DNA from 3 places in the Spongiibacter sp. genome. Region 2 is predicted to be linked to each of the others. Evidence: predicted binding sites of a transcription regulator. Region 2 holds the regulator's gene; each other region holds the start of a gene.

Region 1 (7,672 bases), on a different contig from region 2:
GGCCGCGATCTGCTGCCCGGAGAGGGGATGGAGATTGCCCGCGGTGATCAGCGCTGGTCCGTCACTATTATTTCGGTGTCGCGAAATCTGGACTGGCGGACGCAGACTCGAACCGTGCGAGTGCAGCTTCCCAAAGAGGCGCCCTTCGTAGATGGAGAAACCGTACATTTGCTGTTGCATGAAGTTCGGCAGAAGCCTGGGTTCTGGTTGCCTATGACGGCGATGGTGGGCGATGTGCGGGGAACGTGGGCGGTCTACCAGATTGCAGAGGGTGAGGACGGGGTGCATCTGCGCAAGCGTTCAGTGCAGCCGCTCTATCAATTCCGTGGCAACGTTTATGTGCAGGGTGAGTTGCAAGACGGAGACCGGGTGGTGACCGACGGTACCCACCGTCTGGTGCCGGGTGAAGCGGTAACAATTGCCAAGCAGGACACGCCTAATGCTGAATAATCCGCGTTTTATCGCCTTGGGTATCGCGCTGATTATTGTGGCGGGACTGGCGGCAGTGGCGAGCTTGCCTCGTTTGGAAGATCCTCGATTTGGTAATCGGCATGGCATTGTCTTGTCCCAGATGCCCGGTGCCAGTGCTGAGCGTGTAGAGACGCTGGTCATCGAACCACTGGAAACCGCACTGCGCGCAATTCCTGAAATTGATCACATTGATTCGACGGCCAAGTCTGGTGTTGCGGCGATCAGTATTGCGTTTGTCGATGAGGTAAAACCCGCAGATACGGATCGTCTGTGGTCTGAAGTGCGCGATAAACTGGGTGAGGCCGCGAAATCATTGCCTGCCGATGCTTCGCCGCCGCAACTGGATCATGAACGAGATTACGCTTTCACCTGGTTGGCCGCCTTGCGTTGGCAGGGCGAGGGTGAAGCCGATTTGCTCAGAGTGGGGCGCTACGCTGAAGAACTCGCCAGTCGCTTGCGTAATCTGCATGGCACCGACATTGTTAAACTGCGTGGCGCGCCTCAGGAAGAAGTGCAGGTGCGTGTTGATGTCATCAAGGCCGGTGCTGTGGGGCTGGACGTGCCCGCTGTGGCGGGATTGCTGCGCAACAGCGATGCCAAGACCGCAGCAGGTGAGTTGATCGGTGCACAGCAGCGCCTGCCGATGGAATTCAGTGGCGGCTTTGACCAGCTTGAGCGGATCCGACGTACACCCTTGCTGACGCAGGAACATGGCGGTTCACTGCAGTTGCAGGATATTGCCCGGGTCTATCGCGGTGAGCCGGTCTCGCAGAAGGATATTGCCGAAGTGCATGGCGAGCGGGCGATTGTTATCGCCGTTCGTATGCTTCCGACGATGCGGGGCGATCAATGGACCGCATCACTGCGCAAAGCTGTTGCCGAGTTCGGCGAGACGCTGCCTGACGAGGTGGTGATTGAAGAGCTGTTTTCCCAGGAGCGCTATACGACGGCGCGTTTGAACGAGCTGTTGGGCAATATCGCGCTGGGCTTCTTCTTTATCTTCGTAATTTTGCTGTTCACCTTAGGCTGGCGATCGGCGTTCATCGTCGCACTGTCGTTACCACTGACGATGCTATACGCGCTGTCATGCATGTTCTTTACCGGGTTGCCCATCCACCAGATGTCGGTGACCGGGCTGATTGTCGCGCTGGGGATTATGGTCGATAACGCCATCGTGGTGGCTGATATGGTTAGGCGGTACAGGGAAGAGGGCTATTCCCCGGTGGCGGCTTCAACCAAGGCTTTCAAACATTTGTGGGTGCCTTTGTTGGGCTCGACCCTGACAACGGTACTGACTTTTATGCCGGTTGCCTTGATGCCCGGCGCTTCCGGTGAGTTTGTAGGCCCCCTGGCCAATTCGGTGATCTTTGCGCTGTTCGGCAGCTGGTTGATTTCATTGTTTATCATTGCTCCTGTGGCAGGCAGGCTGCTGGCGGCAGAGCATCGTCCCGGTATCTCTGCGGGATCACTGGATCGCAGCTTCAGGAAATTTCTCAGTCGCTGCCTGGCAATGCCGCGCCGGGCCGCTTTGCTTTGCTGTACCTTGCCGCTGGCAGGGTTCATGCTGGCCCAGCAGTTGCCGGAGCAATTCTTTCCTCCGTCTGATCGCGACATGATCGATATTGAGGTGTACCTGCCTGCGGGCTCCAGCATTGCGGCAACGCGTCGTGCAGCGGAGCGCATGAGCGAAGTTATTGAAGCGCATGAAGAAGTTGAAGAACTGCACTGGTTTATTGGTCGCAGCGCGCCCTCGTTTTATTACAATCTCTTGGATAATCGCGATGGCACGCCCCATTATGCCCAAGCGATGACGCGTGTGAGCGATCCGGCGGCAGCAAACCGACTGGTCGGGCAACTGCAGCGGGAGCTGGATAATGCTTTCCCCGAGTATCAGCCGATTATCCGTCGTCTGGGGCAGGGGCCGCCGACGGTTGCCCCGGTTGAACTGCGCTTATACGGCGCCGATCTGGAGCAGCTGCGCCGCCTGGGTGACGAGCTTCGCGCTATTGCGTTGAAGACCGAGAGTGTTGTCCACGTGCGCAACTCGCTTGGGGAACGAGTGCCCAAACTGTGGCTGGATGTGGAAGAGAGCGAGGCTCAGCGTAGTCAGGTAGGCTTGAGAGACTTATCCTCACTGCTGGCTGCCAGCGTCGACGGTATTGTCAGCAGCAGCTTGCTGGATGGCAGTGAACAGTTGCCAGTGAGGGTTTCCGGTGATGGCGTTCAGGAAACCAGCGTTGACCGTTTCCTGTCTTTCCCGCTGATATTACCGACCGGCGCCAGGCCGCTGTCGGCGATTGCGGATGTGCGGCTGGAGTCGGCGCAGGCACAGATTACTCGTCGCGATGGGCGACGGGTGAATAAGGTAGAAATATATATCCGCGATGGCGTATTGCCGGCCACCGTGTTGGCCGCTGTTCGCAGCGCATTGGATGCTGAAAACTTTGCTGTCCCTGCCGGTTATGAACTGGAGGTCGGCGGTGAGGCGGAGAGCCGCAATCGCGCGGTGGGCAAGTTGCTCAGCAGCGTGGGCATTATTGTGGTGCTGCTGGTGGTCACGGTAGTCATGGCCTTTGACTCATTCCGATTGTCGGCGCTGGTCTTTATCGTCGCGATTCAATCTGCCGGGCTGGGTATGCTCAGCCTCTGGTTAGGTTCATATCCCTTCGGCTTCACGGCCATTATCGGTCTGATGGGCTTGATGGGGCTCGCCGTGAATGCGGCGATTGTCATTTTGACAGAGTTGAAAGCCTCGCCATTGGCGATGGCGGGAAATCGCAATGAGATTGTGAATACCGTTGCGGCCTGTACCCGCCACATCAGCTCGACAACCATTACCACGGTGGCTGGCCTAGTGCCGTTGCTGATTGCCGAGGGGACGTTCTGGCCACCGTTTGCTGTGGTGTTGGCAGGGGGGACGGTGCTGGCTACGATTCTGTCGCTGGTGTTTGTGCCGTCGGCATTTCTAGTGCTGCGTCGCCCCTACCTGATGAAATACTTCCCGCACCTTGCTGATCGCGAAGAGCAGGGCAGTCAGCGTTCATAGGGGTACGGAGCGAAGTGAAATGCCCCGCTGGAAGCGGGGCATTACGATTCAGGCAAGTTTGCGTACGGTATCGCTGGTCACGGCGCTATTGATGTCGTCCAGTGCTTCAACTTTCCCCTTGCAGGCTTGCATCAGCAGCTCTTTGTTACGAGATAGAAGAATACCGAAATCTTCGGCCTGAGCGTCGTCTATGCCGGAAATCTCCCGCTGCAACAAGGCAGTAAATTGCTCTGCCAGCTCCAGCATCTTATCGTGGGCATCTGCTTCTTTCTTACTGTCGAACATCGTGTTGTCCCGGTCACACATCCACTTGGCTATAACCGCCATGCTTCACCTCTGATTGCGTTTGAGATTTCAAAATACTGTATGTAAATACAGTATTTATTGCAAGGAGATTTTATCTGCGCAAGCCTGTCAGGCATAAAAAAAGCCGCCCGAAGGCGGCTTCTCTGCGACAGATCGCAAATCGCTTAAGCAGAAACCTCGGTGATTTCCACAGCGGCGATGCGAGCGCCTTCTTCGGCACCTTTCTGGAAGGACTCGATCTGATCGAAGTTCATGTAGCGGTAAACTTCCGCAGACATGCTGTTCAGATCTTTGGCGTATTCCATGTACTCGGCAGGCGTCGGCAACTTACCAACGATGGCACCAACGGCGGCCAGCTCGGCAGAGGTCAGGTAGACGTTTGCGCCAGTACCCAGGCGGTTGGGGAAGTTGCGCGTGGAGGTCGACAGCACGGTTGCACCGTCGGCGACACGCGCCTGGTTACCCATACACAGCGAGCAGCCTGGCATTTCCATGCGTGCACCGGCTGCACCGAAGATGTTGTAGTAACCTTCTTCCATCAGCGTGTGCTGGTCCATTTTCGTCGGCGGTGACAGCCACAGACGGGTCGACAGGTTGCCTTTATGCGCATCCAGCAGTTTGCCGGCCGCACGGAAGTGACCGATGTTGGTCATGCAGCTACCGATGAACACTTCGTCAACCTTGTCGCCAGCCACTTCTGACAGCAGTTTGGCGTCGTCGGGATCGTTCGGGCAGCAGACCACAGGCTCGTTCAACTGGTCGAGGTCGATTTCGATAACCGCTGCGTATTCCGCGTCGGCGTCGGCCTGCAACAGGCTCGGATTGGCCAGCCACTCTTCCATCTTCTTGGCGCGACGCTCGAGAGTACGCGGATCGCCATAGCCTTCGCTGACCATCCAGCGCAGCAGGGTGATGTTGGAGCGCAGGTATTCAGAGATTTCCTCAACACCTTGCTTGATGGTACAGCCTGCCGCAGAGCGCTCAGCAGAAGCATCTGAGAGTTCAAAGGCCTGCTCAACGGTCAGACCTTCCAGGCCTTCGATTTCGAGAATGCGGCCAGAGAAGATGTTCTTCTTACCTTTCTTCTCAACAGTCAGATGACCGTCTTGGATCGCCTGGTAGGGGATGGCATGAACCAGATCGCGCAGGGTGATACCGGGCTGCATTTTGCCTTTGAAACGAACCAGAACAGATTCGGGCATATCCAGTGGCATTACGCCGGTCGCTGCTGCGAACGCAACCAGACCGGAACCCGCGGGGAAAGAAATACCCATCGGGAAGCGGGTGTGCGAGTCACCACCAGTACCTACGGTGTCGGGCAGCAGCATGCGGTTCAGCCAGCTGTGGATGATGCCGTCACCGGGGCGCAGAGATACACCGCCACGAGTCATGATGAAATCGGGCAGGGTGTGCTGGGTGTCGATATCCACGGGCTTGGGGTATGCCGCTGTGTGGCAGAACGACTGCATGGTCAGGTCGGCAGAGAAGCCGAGGCAGGCCAGGTCTTTCAGTTCGTCGCGAGTCATCGGACCAGTGGTGTCCTGAGAACCCACGGTGGTCATTTTCGGCTCGCAGTAGGTGCCGGGGCGAACGCCTTGGCCTTCAGGCAGACCGCAGGCGCGACCCACCATTTTTTGCGCCAGGGTGAAGCCTTTGCCGGTGTCTTCGGGTTGTGCCGGTACTCGGAACAAGTCAGAGGTGGGCAGACCCAGAGATTCGCGGGCCTTGGCAGTCAGGCCACGGCCGATAATCAGGTTGATACGGCCGCCAGCGCGTACTTCGTCCAGCAGTACATCGGACTTCAGCTCGAAAGTGCTGACCGTTTCGCCGGTTTCAACATTTTTGATCACGCCGTCGTAGGGGCGGATTTCAATCACGTCGCCCATGTTCAGCTGTTCTACATCGGCTTCAAAAACCAGCGCGCCTGCGTCTTCCATGGTGTTGTAGAAGATTGGAGCGACTTTACCGCCGATACACACACCGCCACCGCGCTTATTGGGTACGCCGGGGATATCATCGCCGAAGAACCACAGTACAGAGTTAGTGGCAGATTTACGTGAAGAGCCCGTGCCCACAACGTCGCCAACCATCGCGATGGGGTGGCCTTTTTTCTGCAGTTCTTCAATTTGCTTGAGGGGGCCGATTTGACCGGGTTGGTCAGGCGTCAGGCCGTCGCGCTCCATTTTGTACATTGCCAGCGCGTGCAGCGGAATGTCGGGACGCGACCAGGCATCGGGAGCGGGAGACAGGTCATCGGTATTGGTTTCACCGGTAACTTTGAAGACAGTTTTAACAATGCTTTCCGGCACGTCGTCACGCTTGGTGAACCACTCGCCGTCGGCCCAGCTTTGCATGACCGCTTTAGCGTGCTCGTTGCCCGCTTTGGCTTTTTCTTCTACATCGTGGAACGCGTCGAACATCAGCAGGGTGTGCTTGAGCTCTTCGGCGGCCAGAGGAGCCAGAGCCGCGTCGTCGAGCAGATCGACCAGCGTTGCGATGTTGTAACCACCGTGCATATTGCCCAGCAGTTTAACGGCTTCTTCCTTGGAAATAAGAGGGCTGCTTGCTTCGCCTTTAACAAGGGCAGACAGGAAGCCTGCTTTTACATAGGCGGCTTCGTCAACACCCGGTGGTACGCGGTTGGAAATCAGGTCGAGCAGCGTGGCTTCCTCACCGGCGGGTGGGTTTTTCAGCAGTTCAACCAAACCGGCGACCTGCTCAGCGTTCAGGGGCTTGGGGACAATACCCTGCGCTGCGCGCTCCTCAACATGCTTGCGATAGGCTTCTAGCACAATTAACTCCTCTCTTCAGTTTCGGTACCCGTAGTCCGGGATCGCCGGAGGCCGGGGCTATCGATGCCCGTCATCGATGCGAAATGGGGTGGCAAGTATACTTAAAAACCCTACTCAGGTTAAGGTTTGCCGGAACGCTCGGAGGGCTTGTCTGAGGCGGTGGTCTCACTTACCCTTTGCGGCTGCGGTAAATCCCTCTGGAGTGTCTTTTGTCTGATCTGCTTGGCCGTGTGGCAACCCCCTGTATCGGCGTATGTTCGACGGGTATCGGCGATGATGTCTGCAGGGGCTGTAAGCGTTTTTGCCACGAGGTGATTAACTGGAACAGCTACAGTCAGGAGCAAAAGCGCAGTATCGATCAGCGCCTGGACCGTTTTCTGGTACAAGTAATGGAAGACAAATTGCACATTGTGAATGCCGAATTGCTGGCCTGGCAGTTGGATGTGCAGCGGGTGCGTTATCCCGCGCAGAAAGCGCCGCATATCTGGTTGTTTCAATTGCTGCGGGCCGGGGCGGGGCAGATTCAAGAGCCGCGCAAATACGGCTTTCTGGTCGATGCGGCCTGGCAGGACCAAAGCCTGCTGCAGATCCGCGAGGCCATTGATCGTGAGTTTTACCTGCTCTCGCAAGCCCACTACGAGCGCTATATCGGGCGCTATATTCAAAAACAGGAAGGCTGAGCCCGTGCGTGGACACTGGTATACTCGCGCTCTCTTTTAATCTGTACTTCCCTCAGGCACCGGTGTTATGGCAATCGATATTTCCGAAGTTCTCGATTTTCTCCCCTGCGAAACGCCGCAAGCGTGGGTAGATGCCGCTCTAGAACACCCGGAAGAGCTGCTGATTGATCACGCCAACTGTGAAAAGAAGGCGGCGGGAACGGCCCTTAATCTGATGTTTCGCTACGTCGATAAGCTGGATTTGCTCAATAAAATGTCGCGGCTGGCCCGCGAAGAACTGCGGCATTTCGAGCAGGTACTGGCGATTATGAAAAAGCGTGGCGTGGAATACCGGCATGTGTCGTCGTCTCGCTATGCCAATGGTCTGCGCGAGTTAG
Region 2 (7,672 bases):
GGGCGCCTCTGGTAAAAGAAATCCTCCCTCATCAGGCGGAAATTGACCCCAAATACAACTTCCTGTTCTCGGCGCCTGCTGAGGACGACGAAGGTCGCGATACGGTGATTCGCTACAGCCGTAAGACGAAAGAGCAGTACGTACAGTCAGAAGTTGAGGGAAAACCCAGCGGTTGGTCAGCCTTTTATGAAGGCGGGAAATGGGTGGCGAGAGTCAAAGCGAAAAAGACCAGCCGTAAGACATCAGACAAATAGGGCGGGACAGCATGTCGTCAGAAACCTACCGAGGGCAATGCAACCTCCATCTGTTTCTTGCCCGACAGTATTTGAACCAACTGACTGAGGGCAGTCGGGAAGAGTGGGGAGGGCATTTCCATCGGGCTTGTCTTGAATCCTGTCTCTGGCAACTGCGGCTGGCTTACGAGAGCCATTTAGCGGATTTGCTATTCCAGCAACCCCGGTTTCAGCAGGCGATTCCTATCGGTCGTTATTCGGCCCGCGTCCTCTCATCAGGTGAGCATCCGCCGGAGATAGCGGAACTGGCTGACAGGGAAAGCCATGACGCGCGACTCAAATGGGTATTGGAGTACGCGTTTATCAATGCGCCCTCTGCGGTGCAGGCATCTTCCGGCGCACTTATTGCTTCTTCTCGCGGTGAGGATGACTCGCTGCAACGGAGCTGGGAGGCCCTGGAGTTCCTGAGTGATACCGTGAACCGGCATCGGGCGACACTGCAGGAATACTGATTGGCCGGAGATAGGCTGCCTTTGTTACACTACCGGTCAACCCCGTTGTTCGGGCAAGATCGACTCAAGGGATATTCTGTGCTGTCTTATTTAGAACTGGTTGAATTGGCAAATGGCGATATTGTGCTGCAGCGCTCTGAGGGCGATGAGCAGCCGTTGGTGACCATTCGCTTTTCTGATGAGACCCGCAAGCAGATTCCGGGCTCTTGCCTGGAGCTGGCCAGGGTCATGGTGCAGGCGGGGCTGGAAGCCGCGCAGATCATCAGCGATGACGTGGAAGATGATGTCGATGATGATGAAGATGCCATTGACGGCGTGTTGCCTCAATCTAAAACCGTGCATTGAGCACGGTTTCCTTTCTGTATACGTTCAATTAATCCTGTAAGTGGATTACCAGGCATTCGGCCTGGCCTGCCTTTGCAGCGTGGGTTAGCAGTTGTCGCTCGGCAGCTCCCAGTGGGCCTTTCAGTAACACCGCGACGGTGTGGCTCTTTCCGCGCTCAAGGGCACGAGCAGCGATATTGCAGAGACTGCCTTCATTTACAACGACTTGCAGGATGCGCTGTCCCCGTTCAGGGCTGTTGGCGTCAAGTAGCGGTTTGACCGGCCGATCTGCAACCCAGCAAAGCCAGCGCGGATCGGTGTTGCCGCAGAGCTGGCCCAGCATGGCGGACAGCAGAGTGCGCGACAGTTGCGCCTGGCTGCTAAGGGTGATTTCCGTAATGTGCGCGTTGTCAGCCGGGTGCTGCTGGTCAAAAAGAGGGCGTTGTTCAAAAGCCATGTTCAGTTTCCTCGACGCAATACGCCTACGCTCAGGCCTTCGATAGCAAAGTCCTGTTCACGCAGGTCAACTTCAATGGGGGCGTAGTCCGGGTTTTCCGCAATTAACAGCAAGCGGTGGTTACTTTTCTCTTTCTGCAGGCGCTTAACGGTAACTTCGTCACCGATTCTCGCGACAATAATCTGCCCGTTATGGGCAACGGGAGTGCGGTGAACGGCGAGGAGGTCGTTCTCGAAGATGCCCGCATTGATCATGCTGTCACCGCGAACACGAAGGAAATAGTCTGCAGCCGGGGTAAACAAATTTGGCGAGATGGCGCAGTGATCTTCGATGTGCTCCTCCGCGAGGATAGGGCTACCTGCTGCCACTTGACCGACAATGGGGATGCCGAGTTCTTCCGGAAGACGGATGCCACGAGAAGCGCCGGGAATGATTTCAATGGCGCCTTTTCTCGCCAGTGCCTTGAGATGTTCTTCCGCCGCATTGGGCGATCGGAACCCCAGCTCCTTGGCAATATCTGCCCGCGTCGGAGGGTAGCCTGTGTCTTCAATATGGCTTTTGATAAGTTCGAGAACCTGAGCTTGTCTGGCAGTTAGCTTTTCCATAATCGCGGTCTGGTTATCTATACAGTAACTGTGAGTATATACAGTATTTTATCCAGTGCAAGCGCTGCCCTGTATTTTCTGAAGCGAGGGTATGATGTGAAGAGGCCCGCCCCAGTAAAGCCGTGGGCGGGCAGAGGGGGGAGAGGGTTTCAGTAGTCGTCAAAAAGGCCGTTGACGACGTCAGTTTCTATTTCGTGTAACGGGTTGCAGAGTTGTTCCGGTATTAAGCCGTCGCCCCAGTCGCGGTAGTCGTCGTCGCTGAGCTCAAAGGCATTACGCCAGTCCTCGGGTTCTTCGATACTCTGCAGGGCGAGCTGTCGCCAACTCTCCAGATCATATTCGCAAATCTCGCCATCAATCATTTGCACTTCGATGGTGTGTTCCCGGTCGTCGATCGCAACGACTTCAAACTGCTGGTCAGTTTCAAGGTCTTTGTACCAGCTGCCAACTTGAGGAGCTATGCTCGCCATAACGCTTGCCTCCTTTCTTCGACTTTTGCACCAAGCTATCACTTCCCCTGGGGGTGTCCAGTCGGTATTTGCGCGTCGATAACCGTGGTTTCTCCTTAGTGAATTATTGGATGCATGGCGAAATCCAAGCGCTTTCAGAGGGATGGCTACCTAAGTTAAACTGCTTTTCCCATTTTGACCGCGCTTTTTTAGTGCAGCCAGCTATAACGGACGCGGTCATAACAAATAATCTGTCTAGCGCGGAGGAACTGCGGTGCTGTCTCAGGACTGGCTAAAGGGTGTGGAGTTTTCTAATTACCCATGGCTCACAGAAGTCTTTATCGTCGTCTTGATCATGCTGACGGCCAACTTATTCGTCGGACGACTGCTCAATAAGCTGGCGGAGAAATTTGCCAGAACGCACAACCTCTGGGACGACGCCTTGTTGCTGGCGTCTCGCAAGCCACTAATTCTGATGATTTGGGTCGTTGGTGCCAGTCACGTACTGGAGATTATTGGCGAAAGTACGGATGCGGATATCTTTTCGGCGCTACAGCCCTTCCGCGCGGTAGCGGTAATGGCGATTCTTGGCTGGTTTTTGGTCAAGCTGGTTCGAGAGATAGAAACAGGGATTCTGTCGCGGGAATATGGCGACGACGATGAGCCCATCGACCAGACAACCGTCATGGCGCTCGGCAAGCTGGTGCGCAGCGCGGTGATTATCGTCGTAGTGCTGATGATTCTGCAGAACCTTGGCTACAGTATCTCCGGGGTGTTGGCCTTTGGGGGTATCGGCGGGATCGCGGTGGGCTTTGCCGCCAAGGATTTGCTGGCGAATTTCTTCGGTGGGTTGATGGTGTATCTCGATCGCCCGTTTTCTGTCGGAGACTGGATTCGGTCCCCCGACAAGAATATTGAGGGGACAGTGGAAAATATCGGCTGGCGGCAAACCCGCATACGGACCTTTGATCAGCGTCCGCTTTATGTGCCGAATGCCACCTTCACGCAGATTTCGGTGGAAAACCCCTCGCGCATGTTAAACCGCCGCATATATGAAACTATCGGTGTGCGCTATGACGATGCGAAGCACATTCCGGCGATTATCAGCAAGGTCCGGGAAATGCTGGCCAACCATCCCGAAATTGATACCCGCAAGACACTGATCGTCAATTTCAACAGCTTTAATGCGTCTTCACTCGATTTCTTTGTGTATACCTTCACAAAGACGACGCAGTGGGTGAAATACCATGAAATTAAGCAGGACATCCTGCTCAACATTCTCGAGATTGTTCATGAGCTGGGGGCCGATGTGGCTTACCCAACCAGTACTATCAAAATGGACCCGGTACAAATAGAGCGTGTTGCTCGCGATGGCAGCGAAGCAGGAGACATTGAGAATGCCTAAAACGATTGCGGTGATCGGTGGAACGGGCTTGTGCGATTGGCCCGGCGCGGAGTTGTTGGGTACCCGCGAGGTGGAGACTGCCTACGGTGCCCCGAGCGCGCCGATTCATCAGATGAGATACAAGGGCGCGGAATTTCTGTTTCTGCCCCGTCACGGTGTGGGGCACTCGCTGCCGCCGCACGCGATCAACTACCGGGCCAATATTCAAGCGCTGAAAGACGCCGGTGCGGGTGAGATTATTGCAGTGAACGCAGTGGGTGGCATCAGTGAGCGCTTTGTTGCGGGGGTAATTGCCTTGCCGGAGCAGATTAATGATTACACCTGGGGGCGCGAGCACACGTTCTACGATGGCCGGGATGGCAATGTCCAACACATCGATTTTAGTTACCCCTATTGCGAAGAGTTACGCCTGCGATTGTGTGCCGCAGCCCAGACGGCAGATATTGATGTCGAGCCCTATGGTACCTATGCGGTAACACAGGGACCGCGTCTGGAAACGGCGGCGGAAATTCAACGCTTGGCGCGAGACGGCAATGATATGGTGGGGATGACAGCCATGCCTGAGGCTGCGCTGGCCAGGGAAGCCGGGCTGGATTATGCCTCGGTGTGTCTGGTGGTCAATCCGGGTGCCGGATTGAGCGACACCCTGATTACGATGGAAGATATTCAGGCCGTCATCGATACCGGCATGCTGCAGGTCAAATCACTGCTGGCTCAGTGTATCCTCAGCCACGGTTGAGGTTTGGGGCTTGCTGATCATGATCAGCAAGCCAAACAGCGGGTTATCGATATAGTGAAGCTCATCGCTGCGCATGCGGCGTTCTTCGCTCATCACTACGATCCGTTCTACCGGCTCGGCGCCTACCGGAATAACCGGTTGGCTGGGCGCGTTATCCTCAATACTCATGTCTGTGCCAGGGAATTCCACCAGTGCCTCCTGCGGGGGGAGGGTATCTTCCTGCGGGATCTCCACTTCCTCGTCAATCGGCTGATGGCGGTTGGGCCGTCTGGGCAAGTAGTAATTGCCCTGCTGGTAGCCAAAGCGCGAAAGCCAGAGTTGTGGCTCGGCATACAGATAGCGCTCCAGTGCGATACGAACATAGCCTTCCAGCTCATAGTGCTCGCCGTAGCGCTCCCCCCCTTGAATAAGAACCGCCGGTGCGCGTTTTCTGGGCTCTAAATCCTGTATCCAGCTCAGTTGGGTCAGTATGCGATAACGCGATGACAGCTTAAGAGAGCGCAGGGCCTTGGCAAACTGTGGGTGGTGGGTGCCGACACGGCTGAGGTTCGCTTCCCCTTGGTTGTTCAGCCGGACCCAGTCGTGGGGGTAGCGCAGGTGAAGATTGTCTGGCCAGACCTCGGCCTGTTGTGCGGCAGGATCGGTGTTGGCATAAACCACCAGATCGATCTGATAGCGCCCGTCGGGCTGAGCCAGCGCGCCCGCACTGAGCAGTGTGGCGAACAGGAGGGCGAAGAAGCGTTGGCGATGCATAGTGGGAATCTCTTTCCTTGTCACGAGAGGCGCTCGGCCTATGTTGTACTGGGTGCAAGCAGATCAAGCAAGCGTTCCACTGCCTCAATGCGCTGTTCTGCGGCCTCCGTCTGCTCTTTAAAGCGCAGCGCATTGGCGCCGTCGAGCTGGTAGCGTGCAGCATTTTTCTGCACCAGTTGCACAATGTTGATGGGCTCAACCTTTGTGTCGTCGGCAAACTCTATACGACCGCCCGCGCCGGATGCCTCGATTTTACTCAGGCCTATGGCGATAGCGCGCAACCGTAATTCAGCACAGCGGAACAGGTGTTTACAGGGCTCCGGCAACAGCCCGAACCGGTCGATCATTTCTACTTGCAGCTCCCGCAATTCGTCGCGGCTGTCGGCGCTGGCGACGCGCTTGTACAGCATCAGTCGCTCCTGGACATCCGGCAGATAATCGTCGGGAATGAGGGCCGGAATACGCAGATTGACTTCAGTATGATCGCTCTGGTTGGACTCAAGGTCGACGGTTTTCCCGTCTTTAATGGCTTTCACCGCGCGATCCAGCATTTCCATATACAAGCTGAAACCGATGGAGTGAATCTGTCCGCTCTGGCCTTCTCCCAGCAGTTCCCCGGCGCCGCGAATTTCCATGTCGTGGGTAGCCAGTGTGAAGCCTGCGCCAAGGTCGTCTGCTTCACTGATTGCCGTGAGGCGTTTTTCGGCGTCGCGGGTCAGTTGCTTCTGTGGCGGCGTCAGCAAATAGGCGTAGGCTTGGTGGTGGGAGCGACCGACGCGTCCCCGCAACTGGTGCAGTTGCGCCAGGCCAAATTTGTCAGCGCGCTCGATAATAATGGTGTTGGCATTCGGAACGTCGATACCGGTTTCGATAATCGTCGAGCACAGCAGCACATTGTGCCGCTTGTGATAGAAGTCGCTCATCACCTGCTCAAGCTCGCGCTCGCGCATCTGGCCGTGGCCGATGCCAATGCGCAGATCGGGCAGCAGCGCCTGCAGGTCACGGGCTGTTTTCTCGATGGTTTTGACTTCATTGTGCAGGTAATACACCTGACCGCCGCGTAATACCTCTCGGAGAATGGCCTCTTTGATCAGTGCCTCATCGCGTTCGCGTACAAAGGTTTTTACCGACAGGCGCCGCGCGGGCGGCGTGGCAATGATCGAAAGGTCGCGAATGCCCGACATGGACATATTCAGTGTGCGGGGAATCGGGGTGGCCGTCAGGGTCAGCACATCGACTTCGGCACGAAGATTTTTCAATGCTTCTTTCTGGCGAACGCCAAAGCGGTGCTCTTCGTCGATGATCACCAATCCGAGGTTGGCATAGCGAATGTCGCTGCTCAACAGCTTGTGCGTGCCGATCAGGATATCAATCTTGCCTGCCTGCAAATCCTTGATCACGGCCTGTTGCTCGGCCGCGGTGCGGAAGCGCGACAGTACTTCTATTTTGAAGGGCCAGTCTGCAAAGCGGTCTCGGAAGGATTCGTAGTGCTGTTGAGCGAGCAGGGTGGTGGGAACCAGAATTGCCACCTGGCTGCTGTTCTGTACCGCAATAAAGGCGGCGCGCACCGCGACTTCCGTTTTGCCGAAGCCCACGTCGCCACAGACTAATCGGTCCATGGGTTGTTCGGAGCGCAGGTCTCTCAGAACGGCGTCGATAGCAGCTTGTTGATCCGGCGTTTCCTCGAAAGGGAAGGCGTCGGCAAATTGCTGATAGTCGTTATCAATGTCGAAGGCTCGGCCTTTGCGCGCCTCGCGCCGGGCGTAGATGTCCAGCAATTCTGCTGCCACGTCGCGAATTTTCTCTGCGGCTTTGCGTTTGCTGCGACTCCACTGGTCACTGCCCAGTTTGTGGAGCGGCGCGAGTTCGTCGTCGGCGCCGGTGTAGCGGCTGATCAACTGCAGGGCTGATACCGGTACATAGAGCTTGGCGCCGTCAGCATATTCCAGGGTCAGGAATTCATGGCTTTCATTGTCCACATCCAGACGCTGCAAACCCAGATATCGCCCCACGCCGTGATCGGCGTGCACAACAGGGGCGCCGATGCGGAGTTCGGCGAGATTTCTAACCACCGCTTCGGCATTGCCGGTGGTTTTGCGTCGCCGGCGACTCTGCGCGACGCGTCGGCCGAAGAGCTGAGCTTCGGCAACCACGGCAAACGGTGTTGGCTGGCTGAATGCCAGGCTGTCTTCAAG
Region 3 (7,672 bases), on a different contig from region 2:
AAGGTACAAGGGGTCATCGAACAGAACGTCGTCTTCCACGTGATTAATCAGGCGCTGGGTCTGATCGACGCCGAATAAGGAGAACCACCATGAACAAGTTTACACTCACCCTTATGACTGCAGCGATCGTCGGCCTGACTGCCTGTGGTGACGATGGCAAGAATGGCCGCAATGGAATGGATGGCCAGGACGGACAAAATGGTCAAAGCGGCCAGGATGGTCAAAATGGCCTGAACAGCCTGATTACCCAAACGGCGCTGGCCGTGGGTGACAGTAACTGTCCCGGCGGCGGCACACGTATCGACAGTGGCCTGGACAGCAACGCCAACGGCGAGCTGGACAGCAGCGAAATCACCGCGACCAAGTACCTTTGTGACCCCCACACTCCGGACGAGTCCGTTGACCTGATGGCCAACACCCGCAACAACGCTTGGTTCCAGGCGGCGGCAACTCGTGTCAGCAACCCGGAAGCGCCAGTGCTGACCCGCGGCGCGGCCAAGAATGTGATTCTATTTGTCGGCGACGGCATGGGTATCTCGACGGTAACTGCCGCGCGCATTCTGGAAGGCCAGCTAAAAGGGAAGCTGGGCGAAGAACATAATCTGAGTTTTGACCTGTTCCCCTTCTCAGGTCTGGCAAAAACCTACAACACTGATGCGCAGACGCCTGACTCCGCCGGCACCATGACGGCGATGATGAGCGGTGTTAAAACCGATGCCGGCGTCATTGGCGTCAGCGAAGCCACTGAGCGCGGCGACTGCGGCACCGTTGCCGGCAACGAACTGGTGACCGCGCTGGAGTTGGCAGAAATCGCCGGCAAATCTACCGGCATTCTGTCTACTGCCCGCATCACTCACGCGACCCCGGCAGCCACCTATGCCAAATCGGCTGACCGCAACTGGGAAGACATCAGCGATATGCCGGCCGCTGCCGTCACTGCGGGTTGTGAGGATATCGCCTCGCAGCTGGTGAATTTCGAAAGCAATCTGGAAGCGCGCATCAGCGGCATTGATGTCGATGGCATCGACGTGGTGATGGGCGGCGGCCGCCGTCACTTCCTGCCGAAAGACGCCAGCGCCAACAGCCCCGATGCCCTCAGCAGTGTTGAAGGTGACCGCACAGATGGCCGCAACCTGGTTACCGAGTGGCAGACCCAGTACGCCGATGGCAAATATGTCTTTGATGAAACGGGCTTCCTTGCGATTGATCCGGAGAACACCACGCGCCTGTTTGGTTTGTTCAACGAGTCACACATGCAGTACGAAGCCGACCGCAACAATGATATTGCCGGCGAGCCTTCACTGCGCGACATGACGGCTAAAGCCATCCAGATTCTGGACAACAACCCGGAAGGCTTTTTCATGATGGTGGAATCTGGCCGCATCGACCACGCTCACCACGCCGGTAATGCCTACGGCGCGCTGACCGATGCCATTGAGCTGTCAGAGGCCGTTGCCAAGGCGGTGGAGCTGACCAATCCAGAGGAAACCCTGATTATCGTCACCGCTGACCACAGCCACGTGTTCACCATTGCGGGCTACCCCAAGCGCGGCAACCCAATTCTGGGCAAGGTCGTGTCTGTGGGCAAAACCTCACCGGAGCTGGCCGCCGATGGTATGCCGTACACCACATTGGGCTACACCAACGGTAACGGCTTCCGCGACCTGGGTGACGAAACAGACGCGGATGCCGGTTACGATCTGCCGATCAAGACCGGCCGTCAGGACCTGTTGTTTGTGGATACGGAGTCTCCCGGCTACCACCAGGAAGCGCTGGTACCGCTCGGCTCTGAAACCCATGCAGGTGAAGATGTGGGCGTCTATGCCAAGGGCCCTGGTGCATCACTGGTCAGCGGCACCAACGAGCAGAACCTGATCTTCCACGTGATGGACTATGCCGCCGATCTGGTCAACGCGGCAAACGCCAAGCAAGTGGCACCGTAACACCGCCGTTCAGCGGGCCGTTCGCGGCCCGCTTTTCTGTTTTTTGGATATTGATACCGAGTTTCACCATGCCAATTCCTCATTTTTACACACTGCTTCTCAGCCTGACCTTACTGGCCAACCCGGCCATTGCCGAGCGCTGTAACAGCGATGCGGCGATTGCCGCCCACTACCGCATTACCGAGAAGCAGGGCCCCCAGACCCGCCAGCGCGATCTGGTACTTTGGCGCCATGATGGTCGCATCGCCCATCAATACCCCCAGCGCGACATCACCGAGCTGTGGGAATACAACACGGCGGGACACCCCCGGCTGCTGCGCAGCTTCGACGCCTATCAGCGCAGCATTGAATATGCCCCCAATGAGATTCCCAATGCGGCCAGCGCCGACGACTGGTCGCGCAAACAGCAGTTGATCGCCAATTCACAGATTGCGGCTATGCAGCAGCAGGCAAGCCGCGGTGAGGGTTGCGAGCAACGCAGCGACTACACACTGGATGAAAACGGCGCCCACAGCGACTTGCAGTGGCTGCCCCAGCAACGCCTGATTGCCGAGCTGCACTACCAGCGCGGCAATTACGAAGAGCATTGGACACTGATGTCGGTCAATCGCGATGCCAAAGCCGTAGCGGCTTTCTTTGCCGAACGAGACGCCTTCCAGAGCACCGACTACAGCGATATTGGCGATAACGAGAGCGATCCCTTTTTGAGCAAAATGATCAATCTCGGTTTTATCTCCCACGGCGCTTCAGGCATCTACAACAGCCAGGGCCAGGATATCGGTCACGGCCATAATCATTGACGTCAGGGCACCAGACACTGGTGCCGCCACTGCCCGGCGCGGTCGCGCTGATAGCGGTAACGCCGGTGCAGACCATCAGGGCTGGCGGACCAGTGCTCCAGCCAATCGACCTGCAATCGAAGCCCTCGGGCATTGGGGCTGAAGGGAATATCATCAGCGGTATGAGCGCGACGCAAGTCATCAATGCCAGCCGCTAAATCGTCCTCGTCAGCCAGCTCGCTGCTTTGCGGCTGGCACTGCGCATAATAGTGATCCAGCCATTTGCTGCCGTCGGGCTTATGCTGCCAGTGACGGCGCATTTCGTCCTCCTCAAGCAACTGCCAAGCCCCACGCAGTCGGTACTGACGCATCTGCGACGGCCAGAACAACAGTAGCTCACTGTGACCACCGGTCATCAGCGCTCGCCACTTTGGCGAACTGTCGTTGATGAAGATTACCGGCCCACGCTCAGCCAGTTCACGCAACACCAATGTCCGTAGGCTAAGCTCGCCATTTTCAACCGTTGCCAGCGTGCAGGTTTTAGCGGCGGCGTCCCCTTCCGTCATCGCCTGTTGATAGTGTTCACGCAATGCCTGTAAAGGCTTGTCGTGCTGAGCGATCATTGCCGTTCTCCCCGTCTTTTGGCGGGCAGTATGGCCCATCGTTGATTCCTCACCAAGGCGTCCGCTCCACAGATGCTTGACTTTTGCCCTCGACAATATACTGTACATTTATACAGTTATTTTGACGAAGCGTGTGTTATGTCGCAATCACCCAGCCTCAACGAGCTACTCACCCAGCAGCCACTCTGGCGCGCAGGCCGCGCGCCGCTGAACATCGCGCGCGCGGGAGAAGCTATAGACAGTGGCTGGCCGACGCTGAATGAAGCCTTACACCATGGCGGCTGGCCTCGCAGTGGCTCCTGCGAATTACTGCACAGCGCCGTGGGCATTGGCGAGCTGAGCCTGGTATTACCGGCACTGAGCGCCCTCAGTCAACGCCAGGGCATTGCCTGGGTATCGCCGCCTTTCTTGCCCTATGCTCCCGGCTTGCACCAGCAAGGCCTGATACTGGAGCAGCAGTTTCTCTTGCAGGCACCGCCCGCGCAGCAGCTCTGGTGCACCGAAGAAGCACTGCGTAGCGGCGCCTTTGCCGCGGTACTCAGCTGGTCAAGGGATGATCTTCCCCACCGGCAGCTACGGCGCCTGCATCTCGCCGCTCGTGACGGACACTGTTGGCACCTGCACTTTCGGCCCGGCCATTGTGAACAACAGGCTTCGCCCGCCCCACTCCGGCTGCGCCTCACCGCTGAAACAGCCGCGCTGGGTGTCACCGTACTCAAACAACCCGGTGGCCATGCCGGGCAATCTCTCAGCCTGCCTCGCCCTGCAGCGCTGCTGCACCGCCAGCGCCCGGCCCGGCAGTGGCCCGTATCTCTACCTCCGCGACGCCGAATGGCCTTGCATTCCACAGCGGGGCAGAGAGCAGAGAAAGCAACGTCTCCGGCACGAGCATCGGTCTGAGTATGCTGTATCTGTGTTTGCGTTTTCCCCAACTGGGGCTGGAAGCACTGGGCAATAGCGTCGACCGGGAGCAGCCCTCTGCACTGCTTGAAAACGGCCGACTGCGACTGTGCAACCGTATTGCAGAGCAACGGGGGCTCTCTCCCGGCATCAGCACCGGACAGGCGCAGGCACTGTGCCCGGAACTGCATTGTCATCCACGTGACGTCCTGCGTGAGCAGCACTACCTGCAGCGGCTGGCACTTTGGGCCTATCGCTTCAGCGACGATGTCTGCCTGAGTGGAGAAGACGCGCTAATCATCGAGATCAGCCGCTCGAGGCGCCTGTTTGGCTCCATACAACGCCTGCATCGGCGTCTACTCGCTGCTTACCAGCGCCACAACATCACTGTGCAGGAAGGCCTTGGCCCTACTCCGCTCTGCGCAGAGTTACTCAGCTTGAAAGGCATTACCGTTGCCGCATTACTGGCCGATGACGGCAGCTTGCAGCGCCCTGCCATGAAGCGCCAGCTCGCCAGCCTGCCCTGTCAGGTACTACCCACCTCCAGCAAGACCCACAAAGCCTTACACAGCATGGGGCTACGACACTTGGGCGAGGTATTGGCCCTGCCGCGTAAAACGCTGCTCAGTGGTTTTGAGCCGGCATTCTGCGATGCCATCGACCGACTGACCGGTCGCAGTGAGGATGTTCGCCCACGTTTCCTGCCCGGCGAGCGTTTTGTCGGAGAGCGCACACTGCCCGGAGGCGTGCAACACAGCGAGCAGCTTCGCCCCGCCATCGACGAATTATTACAGGAACTGGCAATCTATCTCCGTCTTCGACAGACGCTGCCCCAGTCACTGAACTGGCGATTTCACTATCTGGACGGCCAGCATGAGGACTGGCAAACGCCGCTGTCACTGTCACATTTCGAGCGCCCGGCCCTGCTGGCACTGGTGATGCTGCAACTCGATGGGCGGCGACTGCCGGGAGCGGTCGAGTCTATTGAACTGCACTGCCATCAACTGACAGCACTGCAGCCTCGGTGCGAGCAACTGTTCAGCGATGCCGAGCAGGAACAGCGAAACGCCCAACAGATGCTGTTCAACAAGCTCCGCTTGCGCGTGGGTGAACACGGCATTCGCCGCCTTCAACAACGGGAAGACTGGTTGCCCGAATACCAGGGTGTCGCTTGCCCACAGTCAGCCTATCGGCACAGTAAAATAGCGGCAACCGTTGCATTGCGCCCCACCGTGCTATTGGCTGAGCTGCAGCCACTGCCCGTGCAGGAAGGACGGCCCCTGTGGCAAGGGCGACTGGAGCTGCTCCAGGGGCCAGAGCGTATCGACAGCCACTGGTGGCAGCAGCGCCAGGCCCGTGACTACTACATTGCCCGCCACGAACAACAGGGCTTGTGCTGGATCTTCAAAGATTGTCTCAGCCAGCAGTGGTACCTCCACGGCTTTTTTTCGTGAACAGCCATGCCTGCTCTGCTGAACTGTCAAAGCAATTTCAGCTTTCTATCCGCCGCCTCTCACCCGGAGGAACTGGTAATACAGGCGGATGAACTGGGCTATTCGGCGATCGCCTTGTGCGATGAACTGTCACTGGCGGGCATCGTCCGCGCCTGGCGAGCAGCAAGGGAGCGCTCTATTCGGTTGATCTGTGGCAGTCGGATAAGTCTTGATGACGGCATACAGCTGCTACTGTTGGCCCCAAATCGGCGGGGCTACAATCAGCTTTGTGCACTGATTAGCCACGCCCGCCTGAATAGTCCCAAAGGCGAATACCACTTGGACCGGCAGACACTCGCACGCTTCTGCAGAGACTGTCTGGCTATTTGGTTGCCAGCAATACCCGGCCATGACGAGGCCTCAGGGCACTTCTTACGCGAGTGCTTTGGCGAGCGACTCTGGCTGGGGATCAGCCTGGATTGCCACGCTCAACAGGAACTGCACTATCTGGCCAATTACGAGCTGGCAAAACGTCTTCACTTACCCATGGTGGCAGCCCCCCATATCCGTATGCACAGCCGTCAGCGCCATGCACTGCTGGATGTGCTGACCGCAACCCGCCTGCACTGCAGCGTCGACCAACTCGGACAGCAGCGCCCCAGCAACAGTGAACACCATATCAAGCCACTATCCCTGCTAAGCCGCGACTATCCCCCCGCATTGCTTGAGGAAAGCGACCACCTGGCCAAACGCTGTGAGTTCCGCCTTGATGAACTGCGTTACCAATACCCTACCGAGCTGGTGCCCCGCGGCCAGGCGGCCTGTGACTTTCTCCGCAGTCTGACGGAAGCGGGCGCCAAACAACGCTGGCCGTCGGGCGTTCCCGACACGGTACAGAATCAGCTGGAGCGCGAGCTATCCCTGATCGCCGAACTGAAGTATGAGCATTACTTCCTCACGGTATACGACATTGTTCAGTTCGCGCGAAGCCAGCAGATCCTCTGTCAGGGCCGCGGCTCAGCCGCCAACTCTGCGGTTTGTTACTGTCTGTATATTACCGAGGTGGATCCCAGTCGGGCGCAACTGCTGTTTGAACGCTTCATTTCCAAGGAGCGTAATGAACCCCCTGATATCGACGTAGACTTTGAGCACGAACGTCGAGAGGAGGTCATTCAGTACATTTACAGAAAATATGGCCGCAATCATGCCGCGCTGGCGGCAACGGTGATCAGCTACCGGCGACGCAGTGCCGTACGGGATGTCGGCCGTGCACTGGGATTTGATGAAGCGCTGATCAGCGCGCTTAGCCAGAACATGGCTTGGTGGGATGACAGCGCCAGTCTGCCCGAACGCTTGCGGGAAGTCGGCGTCGACAGCAGTCAATCCCGAGGCCAATTGTTTGTCCAGCTTATTGAGGAAATTCTGGGCTTTCCCCGCCACCTTTCACAGCATGTAGGCGGCTTTGTCATCAGTCGCGCTCCTATCGCCACACTGGTGCCTCAAGAAAACGCCAGTATGCCGGACCGAACTGTAATCCAGTGGGATAAAGAAGACCTTGAGAGTCTGGGCATGATGAAAATCGATATCCTGGCCCTCGGCATGCTCAGCGCACTTCGACGCAGCCTCCACTATCTCAGTGAGCGCTTGGGCAAGCCTATGCAACTGATGGACATTCCCGCCAACGACGACGCCACGTTCGAGATGCTTTGCAACGCAGACAGTATTGGTGTCTTTCAGATCGAATCGCGCGCCCAAATGAGTATGCTGCCCCGACTGCAGCCGCGCAGCTTTTACGACCTGGTGATTCAGATTGCGATTGTCCGACCCGGCCCGATTCAGGGGGGCATGGTGCACCCCTTTTTACGACGTCGGCAGGGTATTGAAGAGGAGGTGTATGCCAATGCAGCCATCCAGTCGGCACTCGGGCGTACAATGGGCGTACCCATCTTCCAGGAACAAGTCATTCAGCTGGCAATGGTCGCCGCCGGATTCAG

Evidence for each region. Region 2 encodes LexA, which represses DNA repair genes until DNA is damaged. Its sites were predicted from a motif close to ACTGTNTNTANANACAGT; they were not measured.
Region 1: AC5DB9_RS15320 (YebG family protein) is a predicted target of LexA. The motif match lies at 3,879-3,896, and genes of this name have one in related genera.
Region 3: imuA (translesion DNA synthesis-associated protein ImuA) is a predicted target of LexA. The motif match lies at 3,445-3,462, and genes of this name have one in related genera.

Annotation. Positions count from the first base shown of each region.
Region 1 covers NZ_CFHTQA010000056.1:3,770-11,441, forward strand. Annotated here, with positions in the region: gene AC5DB9_RS15310 (efflux RND transporter periplasmic adaptor subunit) at 1-450, shown strand, start outside; gene AC5DB9_RS15315 (efflux RND transporter permease subunit) at 440-3,517, shown strand; gene AC5DB9_RS15320 (YebG family protein) at 3,566-3,844, opposite strand; gene acnB (bifunctional aconitate hydratase 2/2-methylisocitrate dehydratase) at 3,988-6,615, opposite strand; gene AC5DB9_RS15330 (DUF1289 domain-containing protein) at 6,825-7,295, shown strand; gene AC5DB9_RS15335 (MiaE family protein) at 7,363-7,672, shown strand, end outside.
Region 2 covers NZ_CFHTQA010000042.1:22,777-30,448, reverse strand. Annotated here, with positions in the region: partial or broken gene AC5DB9_RS13765 (topoisomerase DNA-binding C4 zinc finger domain-containing protein) at 1-254, shown strand, start outside; gene AC5DB9_RS13760 (hypothetical protein) at 266-745, shown strand; gene AC5DB9_RS13755 (hypothetical protein) at 824-1,090, shown strand; gene AC5DB9_RS13750 (hypothetical protein) at 1,119-1,526, opposite strand; gene lexA (transcriptional repressor LexA) at 1,529-2,131, opposite strand; gene AC5DB9_RS13740 (DUF6763 family protein) at 2,281-2,601, opposite strand; gene AC5DB9_RS13735 (mechanosensitive ion channel family protein) at 2,936-3,985, shown strand; gene AC5DB9_RS13730 (S-methyl-5'-thioinosine phosphorylase) at 3,978-4,724, shown strand; gene AC5DB9_RS13725 (CsiV family protein) at 4,689-5,477, opposite strand; gene mfd (transcription-repair coupling factor) at 5,516-7,672, opposite strand, start outside.
Region 3 covers NZ_CFHTQA010000058.1:6,807-14,478, forward strand. Annotated here, with positions in the region: gene AC5DB9_RS15475 (alkaline phosphatase) at 1-78, shown strand, start outside; gene AC5DB9_RS15480 (alkaline phosphatase family protein) at 90-1,943, shown strand; gene AC5DB9_RS15485 (hypothetical protein) at 2,012-2,743, shown strand; gene AC5DB9_RS15490 (pyridoxine 5'-phosphate oxidase C-terminal domain-containing protein) at 2,746-3,345, opposite strand; gene imuA (translesion DNA synthesis-associated protein ImuA) at 3,484-4,245, shown strand; gene AC5DB9_RS15500 (Y-family DNA polymerase) at 4,248-5,699, shown strand; partial or broken gene AC5DB9_RS15505 (error-prone DNA polymerase) at 5,706-7,672, shown strand, end outside.